Regions from separate parts of the Labrenzia sp. THAF187b genome, predicted to be linked through region 1. Evidence: riboswitches for the same ligand, from Rfam matches in the RefSeq annotation. Region 1 holds a riboswitch; each other region holds the start of a gene.
What was found. Region 1 has a riboswitch for cobalamin ahead of FIV03_RS31190 (CbtB domain-containing protein). Riboswitches for the same ligand answer to the same signal wherever they lie in the genome.
Positions count from the first base shown of each region.

Region 2: another riboswitch for cobalamin. It lies ahead of nrdH (glutaredoxin-like protein NrdH); the one in region 1 lies ahead of FIV03_RS31190 (CbtB domain-containing protein).
Region 3: another riboswitch for cobalamin. It lies ahead of FIV03_RS17580 (hypothetical protein); the one in region 1 lies ahead of FIV03_RS31190 (CbtB domain-containing protein).
Region 4: another riboswitch for cobalamin. It lies ahead of FIV03_RS28965 (ABC transporter substrate-binding protein); the one in region 1 lies ahead of FIV03_RS31190 (CbtB domain-containing protein).

Region 1 covers NZ_CP045347.1:63,136-65,330, forward strand. Annotated here, with positions in the region: gene FIV03_RS31185 (recombinase family protein) at 1-448, opposite strand, end outside; cobalamin riboswitch at 820-1,047, shown strand; gene FIV03_RS31190 (CbtB domain-containing protein) at 1,080-1,250, shown strand; gene FIV03_RS31195 (CbtA family protein) at 1,252-1,950, shown strand; gene FIV03_RS31200 (hypothetical protein) at 2,028-2,195, shown strand, end outside.
Region 2 covers NZ_CP045345.1:229,909-232,103, reverse strand. Annotated here, with positions in the region: gene nrdE (class 1b ribonucleoside-diphosphate reductase subunit alpha) at 1-236, opposite strand, end outside; gene nrdI (class Ib ribonucleoside-diphosphate reductase assembly flavoprotein NrdI) at 218-622, opposite strand; gene nrdH (glutaredoxin-like protein NrdH) at 627-848, opposite strand; cobalamin riboswitch at 952-1,159, opposite strand; gene nikR (nickel-responsive transcriptional regulator NikR) at 1,326-1,757, opposite strand; gene FIV03_RS28915 (ABC transporter substrate-binding protein) at 1,884-2,195, shown strand, end outside.
Region 3 covers NZ_CP045344.1:3,826,258-3,828,452, reverse strand. Annotated here, with positions in the region: gene FIV03_RS17590 (ABC transporter ATP-binding protein) at 1-136, opposite strand, end outside; gene FIV03_RS17585 (DUF1636 family protein) at 133-537, opposite strand; gene FIV03_RS17580 (hypothetical protein) at 527-805, opposite strand; cobalamin riboswitch at 912-1,125, opposite strand; gene FIV03_RS17575 (S9 family peptidase) at 1,269-2,195, shown strand, end outside.
Region 4 covers NZ_CP045345.1:240,162-242,356, reverse strand. Annotated here, with positions in the region: gene FIV03_RS28970 (DUF1801 domain-containing protein) at 1-215, shown strand, start outside; cobalamin riboswitch at 573-784, shown strand; gene FIV03_RS28965 (ABC transporter substrate-binding protein) at 1,278-2,195, shown strand, end outside.

The sequences.
Region 1 (2,195 bases):
GCCGCCGACCCAGAACTTTCCCTTCGGACTTGGCACGTCTTAGGCCTGACTGCGTTCGCTCGATGAGCAAATCCCGCTCGAACTGGGCAACGGCATTGAGCACGTTCATGGACATCGTGCCGGCGGAACTCGCCAGGTCGACACCGCCAAGTGCAAGACAGTATACCCGTACTCCTTCGTCGGCCAATGCCTTTACTGTTGAACTGACGTCTATCGCATCCCGGCCGAGGCGATCGAGTTTCGTCACGATGAGAATGTCGCCCGGCTCTAAACGGTCCACCAGCCGAGCGAATTCCGGACGCTGCGTTATCGGCACACTGCCGGAAATAGTCTCGGTCACAATCCGGCGGTCGTCGACCTGGAACCCCGCCGCCCGGATTTCTTCTAACTGGTTTTGCGTCGTCTGTCCGGTCGTTGACACGCGGGTATAGGCAAAGGTGCGTGACATAGCGTCATTCCTGTCCGAAAAGGCTGTTCAAATTAGTTAGCTGTCCAGAATGATGTCAAGGTAATTTGTGGACAGGGTGTTTTGCCCCTGTACGCAATCGGACGTTTTCGGACACAGACATGGGTCATCGGCAGTCATAGTATGGAGTGAAAGATGGCCCGGCGGTTGCTTTTCAAGGACCAGGGACGGCAGGAATTTTTCGATATCCCGACAGAGAAAACAGTCTGATCCATCATTATTCCCCGTCGCCTGTCGACCGGCTTGAAATCGAGCTTCGGCACCGACAGTGTGCAAGTTCCCAGGCATTGAATGTCATCGCGAACGCATCAATTACGTGTCGGATTTGTGCTTTCGCGATCAAAAAAAATGCGCCATAATAAAACCTGTTTGGTTTTCCATTCGGCACAAAGTGCTGGGAAACGAACAGGGAATTCGGATATGGCGGACCCATGCAGGGCGTCAGGAGCCGAAGCCGCCCCCGCGACTGTATGCGGAGAGTGCTGACCGGACATGCCACTTGCAACGAATGTTGTGGGGAAGGCCCGGCAAAGCGCCACGACCCGCGAGCCAGGAGACCTGCCAGACATTCACTGAAAACCCTTCTGTCGGGTGTGACAGCAAAGAGGATAAAATGACGACACAATCTGCAAAAACCACCGTTTCCGCGACGAAAATCGTATCGCTTGCTTTTGCTGCGGTACTGGGTGTCGCGATTATTTCGATCACGGGTCACGTGCAGGCGAGCGCTTTGCACGACGCAGCACACGATGTGCGCCACGCGACCGGATTCCCGTGTCACTAAAATGCTGACTCGCCTCTTGGTCAGCGGCTTGTTCGCTGGTGCTGCGGCGGGGCTTATCGCGGCCCTGCTACAGCTTATTTTTGTTCAGCCAGTCCTTCTCCATGCGGAGCTTTATGAATCGGGGGAATTGGTCCATTTCGGAACCGAGGCAGTCAGCGCTCAACAAGAGCTGGGCGGGATCGATCCTTTGCGCGATGGCCTGAGCGTCATCTTCACGATGCTCACCTATACCGGTTATGCCTTCATTCTGCTCGCCGGCATGGCAATTGCCGAAATGCGCGGTGCGGTTATAACGGGTCGCAACGGCCTGCTTTGGGGTGTTGCAGGGTTCGTCGCGTTCCACTTCGCGCCCGGATTCAGCCTAGCTCCCGAAGTGCCCGGCGTCGCGGCGGCGGATGTTTTTGCCCGGCAGATCTGGTGGTGGGCGACCGTCCTTACCGCAGGCGCCGGATTGTGGCTGATCGCATTCGGCCGCAATTGGATGGCTTGGGGCGCAGCAGCAATGCTGCTGCTGGCACCACACGTGATCGGCGCGCCAGAGCCGGACACCTTCACCGGCCCAGTTCCGACCGAGATCGGGGCAATGTTTGCCAGCCGTGCCTTTGGCGTCGGAATGGCAGCCTGGCTTCTGCTTGGTTGTTTTGCAGGTTTTTTCTGGCAGCGCGAGGGGGCGAGGGTCGGCGCAACGCAGGCGGCCTGATCCGGAATCTAAATCATAACCGACCGGGCGAAACATCTCGTTTTGCCCGGTTTCTTTTTAAGGAAACCTGAAACCCCATGGAACGCTCTCTCGCACTCTTCGCCATCGGGCTGGTCTTTGGCGGAGGCATCGGCTTTGTTGTTGCCGCAAGCAATGGTGTCGCTCTTGACGGTCATGACCACTCATCAGCCAGCGATCACCAGATGCAGACCGCATCAGTGGAGCTCAAAACTAATCATTCCGGC
Region 2 (2,195 bases), on a different replicon from region 1:
AGCACCTCGTTTTCATAGTAGCCCTCGCGCACCAGATAGCCGAGTTTTTCCTCCAGCGAATGGAAGAAAACCGTATTCTGGTTGACGTGCTGGAGGAAATACTGCCGAGCCGCCTGACGGTCGGCGTCGAACTGAATTTTGCCGTCCGTGTCGTATAGGTTCAGCATTGCATTGAGCGCATGATAGTCGAGGTTTGCCGCCGGTGCTGCAGGGCGGTCTAGGACTGTCGTTTCCAAAATTCTGTCATCCCGTGTTGGACGCGGTGGAGGTCGGTTTCGGTTCCGGCAAGCTCGAAACGGTAGAGCAGCGGAACGCCGCATTTCTTCGACACGACATCTCCGGAATAGGCAAAATACGCCCCGAAATTGCGATTGCCGGAGGCAATGACGCCTTTCAGGAAGGATCGGTTGGCGGCATCGTTCAGGAACCGGATCACCTGACCGGGCACAGCGCCCCGCCCCTCTCCATCCGAAAAGGTCGGCAGGATCAGGAGAAAGGGGGCATGGACAACAGGAAGCGTTTCCGACCTGTTCCGCGGGATGCGGAGTGCCGGGTTTCCAAGTTTTTCGATGAACCGATGTGTGTTTCCCGAAGCGCTCGAAAAGTAAACGAGCCGTGTCAAGGACCTAGCTCAGGGCTGCGATCTTGTCCGGACGGAACCCGGCCCAATGATCACCGCTGACTTCAACGACCGGCACCTGCTTGTAGCCGAGCGACTGCACGTGCTCGAAGGCATTCGAGTCTTCACTCAGATCGATGACCACATATTCGACGCCGCGCTGATCGAGGGCGCGATAGGTGGCGTTGCACTGAACGCAGGCAGGCTTGCTGTAAACGGTGACGGTCATGTCTCTTGCACCCCGAAGATGTTTCCAGATTGTGGACGGATGGAGGCACGAGAGAACATGTGGGAGGCACATGCCTTCAAGCGTCGCCCGGACCCGCCGTCCGCTGACGTTTTTCGCTCAAGGCAGGTCTCCTGGCTCACGGGTCGAGGCCATGTCATCCGCCTTCCCGGGGAATCCCAGTGGTTTATGGACAACGGCTCGCCGTTCACAGTTGCGGGGGCAGCGCCGGATTTGCCTTTGGTAGAGCGCACCGGCTTCCCTCTTAGCCGGCAATTCAAAAGAATCGCCAGACCCTGAACACTAGATACAGTATGGGTCGCAAATTTTAAGTCAACATGAAGCGCCAAAAGCTGATAATTTGGGTGGGGAAAATTGGCTTGAGGTCTGAACTTCACTACTCCAGCGTCGTGTCGAGACGCAGACGGCCTGTAGAACTTACACCAATGGAAAGCCTGCCAAGAGATTAGCGCATTGCCTTCAGTCAGACGCCTCTTCCAGGGTGTTTTTCTCAACCTGGGGTACGATTTGTAGAGTTCCATGCCTAACCGAACGCTCAGCGATGACGTGCTCTGCGAAGTGCTGCACTTCGGAGGTTGGCCCTTTGAGAACCCCGATTTCCAGACAGTTGTCGTGATCTAGGTGCACATGCATGCTGGCAACCGTCAGGTCGTGATGATTGTGAAACGTGCTGGTCAGACGCCGCGCCAGATCCCGTGAAGCATGGTCGTAGACATAGCTGAGCACACCAAAGCAAGGCTGACGGGTGTCGGACGTTCGCGCTGCCTGTCCGAGCCCTGCGCGTGCCAGGTCCCGGATTGCTTCAGACCTGTTCTGATATCCCCGCTCCTCAATCAGCTTGTCCAACTCATCCATCAGATCATCGTCCAGAGTGATCGTTACACGCTGCATTGCCATACCTCGAATGAGTATGATGTTTTTCTATAGACATCATACTTTTTGACTCATAGTGTCTGCCGACAGCGGCGACAGCCACGGTCCGCCTGACTCGTCCGGCAGGATATTAGGAGCGATTTCATGACAATGCCAATCTCCGGAACATTGAGCCTCATCGCGTTCTTCCTTTGCCTCGGGATTTCCACGACCGCACTGGCTGCCCCTAAATCCGAGATCGTGCTTGCCATCGGCGGCGAGCCGGATGAAGGCTATGATCCGCTTCTCGGATGGGGCCGCTACGGACATCCTCTATTCCAGTCGACCCTGCTGACGCGCGACGCGCAAATGCGCACCCAGCCCGAGCTTGCGAAGAACTTGTATTTGTCCGAAGACCGGTTGACCTGGACCATAGAGCTTCGTCCGGATGCCAAGTTCTCGGACGGCAGCCCTTTG
Region 3 (2,195 bases), on a different replicon from region 1:
ATTTGCCGGCACCATTGGCGCCGGCAATTCCAAGAACCTCACCGGCAGGCAGATCGAAGCTGAGCGGATGCAGAATGGTTTTGCCCTGCCCCGTCTTCCAGCTGACCTCGCGAACAAACAGATCGACCCCAGTCATGAGAACGCCGTCCCGTCAGCTTCCGAAACGATCATCGCTGCCGGAAGCCGGCCTTGCGATGCGCTCCAGCGCTTGCCGTGTCTTTCCTCGGTCACCTCGCATCCATTTTCAATCTGGCGATACCGATTGGCGTAGTCGACCAGGTCGTCGATGTCCGTATCGTCCTCAATGTCCCCAAAGAGGTAGATCGCCTTGTCGGTGGCCTTGAATGCCAGCGTGCAAGGTCTCGAACAGCTCTCCATGTCGGCTGTTCCGCTGATTTCGAACTCGTCTCCAACGACAGGCACTGCCTGTGCCATTGCGCTCTTCAGCTTGCAGATCAGCCCATATCCGGGATGGCAAGCCTGCCCATTGTGACGACAGGTCGTGCAGACGAATATCTTGTGCGGATCATTGCTCATGACGCGCCTCCACGGCTTCTGCCAGTGAACCGACAGGAGGCTGCGGAAAAGCAAAGGCATTGCTTTCCTGGTTGCACTTGGCACGGCCGGATCGGGTAGGTTTGGCACATTCATCATGTAATGTTATTACATTACCAACATTCTTGCTGACAACAGATTTTTGCAGCCCATCAGGAACCATCGCGCGCACTGCGCGCGCCGCCAGTGGATCAGCCTCGGTCAGGAGGTTGGCAAGTCTTGAGAATTCAGCAGAAAATTTCCGGTTCATATCGCCCTCCGCGATTTCGCGGGGCAGTCAGGAACCGAATGTGCAACTTTGCCGGCAGGTGCCGATTGGCCATGTCACTCACTCCTCCGGGGCACCCCGCCCGGGTTAAGGTTTAAGGTGAAATGGCAGGTCTCCTGACTTGCGGGTCATTGCTTGCCTGATCCTTCCCGGGGTCTCCCCAGTGGCGCTTTCAGGTTTGCTCACCGCTCACAGTTGCGGGGGCAGTCACGGATTTGCAGCCTTTCGGGCTCGTCGCACCGTGTTCCCTTTTAATCCCGGTCCGGAGTTCGGAGTCGGGAACCATCTCTTCCTAAGTGCGCGAACGCCTGAAAAATGTCAAAGACTTTTGCAGGTCGCCGCTCTTGTCTGAAAGCACGGCAGGATGGCCAGGAGGCGGAAACACCCTGCCGCCTCGGCAGTATTGACCCTTGCCTTCAAGGCTCAAAAATCTTACCTCCGATCCATGAAACAGGATGCCCTTCCCCCGCGCGCCGCAGCGCGCCCCCTCACCCTTGAGACCCACGGCATTACCCGCCAGGACGATTTCGCCTGGCTGAGGGCGGACAACTGGCAGGAGGTCATGAAAGACCCGTCCGTGCTGGATGCCGACATCCGCAGCTATCTGGAAGCGGAGAATGCCTATCACGAAGCGCAGATGGCACCGACGAAGGCTCTGCAGGAGAAGCTTTTCGCGGAAATGCGCGGCCGCATCAAGGAAGACGACAGCTCGGTTCCTGCTCCCGACGGCCCCTTCGCTTACGGCCTCAAGTATGAAACCGGCGGCCAGCAACCGGTTTTCTTTCGCACCCCGCGTGACGGCGGCGCGGAAACGGTTCTTCTCCATGGCGACAAGGAAGCCGAAGGAACGGCATATTTCCGGATCGGCGGCGTTAGCCAGTCGACGGATCACAAGCTCATCGCCTGGGCTTATGACGACAAGGGCTCGGAATATTATTCACTGAGGCTGCGCGACGCCCAGTCTGCCAAGGATTTTGACTACGCCATCGAGGATACGGGCGGCGGCGGCGTCTTCTCGGAAGACAGCCGCTATGTGTTCTACGTTCGCCTCGACGCCAACCACCGGCCCTCGAAACTCTTCCGTCACGAAGTCGGTTCCGACCCTGCGAGCGACGTTCTCGTCTACGAGGAAAAGGATGCCGGCTTCTTCATGGGCGTCGGCAAGACCCAGTCCGGCGACACCATCGTCATCGACATTCATGATCACGAGACATCCGAAGTCTGGATGATCCCGGCCACCGACCCGACCGCCGAACCGGTGCTTGTCGCAGAGCGCGAGACCGGTATCGAGTATTCCATCGACGATCACGGCGACACACTCTACATCCTGACAAACGCAGGCGGCGCCGAGGACTTCAAGATCGTCACTGCG
Region 4 (2,195 bases), on a different replicon from region 1:
TCTTCAAAATGAACAGAGACGTCGTGGCGATCAGTCCGACAAAGACTTGCGTCACCTTCTCTTTCACGAGGGGTGCCCATTTTGATGATCCATTCGACATGTTGCGCGGGTCTGGCAAGCATTCCAGAACCGTGCAGGTCAAAACCATGGAAAACTACCCGGAAGAACCGTTCCGGCACTATATTCGTCAAGCAATTGAACTGGACATGAACTGACTCGTGGCAAACGCCCGCAGCTTGTCAGGTAACGGAGCCAGACATTTGTTCGAAGTGCAGCATCTGCCAAATTGGGCTCGAAGCGGACTTGCCGTGGCACCGCATCCCGACCGAGACCTTGCCTGGCAGCTGGTTAACACAAACTGGACCATTGCTGTCATTCAACACTTATTGGTCCAGTGGCTGCTTTGCGTCACCTAAGTCGTCATGGGTTCGAGTGCTGCGCTGAGAGGCACGGCGATATGGCCTGCACTCAATCCGAATTTAGATAAAAGACGCCCCGAGCCCCGCAATAGCAAAACGTGCCTTGTGGGATCCCTGTTTCAAAATTGGCGACTTGACACTAATGACAAGGCCCCCGATTGTATCGGCCATGGTTCCCGAAGGCTGGCCGCCAACGGGATTAAAAGGGAACACGGTGAGGCGTAGCCAGAAGGCACCAAATCCGTGACTGCCCCCGCAACTGTGAGCGGCGAGCGAACCTGAAAACTCCACTGGGTCAAACCGGGAAGGATCAGGCAAGCAGCGACCCGCAAGTCAGGAGACCTGCCATTTCATCTTCAACCTCAACCCGGGCGGGGTGTCCCGGAGGAGCGAGTGACATGGCATTTCAGCGTCTGCTGACACAATTGCACATTCGGTTCGCCAACGCCCCGCGCTTTCGCGGAGGGCGATATGGACCGGACAGACCTCGAATCGTCTCAAACAAAATTTCAGCCATCTGACATCGTCTCGAGCCTGGGCCCGCCCGCTACACGCGCCATGCGCCAGCAATGCCCTAGAAAAGAGCTTGTCACATCAGCTTTCTGTAATGTAATAACATTACTATTTGACGAGCCTGAACACCTCTCGAACAAGAGCGGGCAGCGATGAACAGACAAGATATCAAACGGTTTCGCGCATGCGGCTCTCATCACGCCGCCATTCGTATTTCCGCACGCTCTCTCTGATGCTCCTCTTCCGGCACGTCTGCAGATCCTGCGGTTCCCGCTGAACAGCAATCGCCAGCTTCAAAATCGCCTCTCACATCTATTCCCTCCCGACAAACTTCGGAGCAAATCAATGACACCGGCACCAATCCCAAGCGCGTTTGCGCGTCTTTTAAAAGTAGCAGCCTTGGCGCTGCTGGCAGGAGCGCCCCTGGCGGCCGCGGCGCAGGAGAACATGGCTGCGCCGGAAGACCAGGTGCTACGTCTCGTCACGGTGAATATGCCGCGCTCGCTCGACCCGACCAACATCGATGCCCAGCGGCTTATTGACAACGGCTTCGCCGAGCCGCTTGTTTATGAATCCTTCGATGGCACGACGCTCTTCAAGGGCCTAGCCGTCAGCTGGGAGCTGGTCGAGCCGACCCTGTGGCGGGTCGAGTTGCAACCGGATGCCGTCTTCTGGAGCGGCGCGCCCGCCGATGCAGAGGCCGTTGCCGCCTCGCTGCGCCGGCACCAGGAAAACAATCCTCGCGCCCGTAGTTCCCTGAAGGACGTGGTGTTCACGCCGGTCGGAAAGACGACGCTGGAGATCCGTACCCTGTCGGAAGATCCAGCCTTTCTCTACAAGACGACGACACTCGCCATCGAGAACGTCGCCATCATCGACGAGCTCGGCGATCAATATGCGACGACGGGTGACATGACCGGCTATTTTCGGCCGGTGGAATTCGTCCCGGGCGAGTTGATCGCTGGTGAACCCTTTGAGAACTATCACGGCAAACAGCCCCTGCTCAAACGCATCGAGGCACGTTTCGTAGTCGATCCCCAGACCCGCTACCTCGCAATGAAGTCCGGCGAAGCCGACATGGACGGCAACGTGCAGTTCGAGCAATTGCGTCTTTACAGGCTCAGCAAGGACTTCACGATCGCGGAACTGCCACGCAGCACGTGGAACATCTGGATGAACTACGACAATCCGCTGCTGAAAGACCTGAAAATGCGCCAGGCCATCAGCCTCGGAGTCGACCGTGACGAGATCGTCAATTCGATC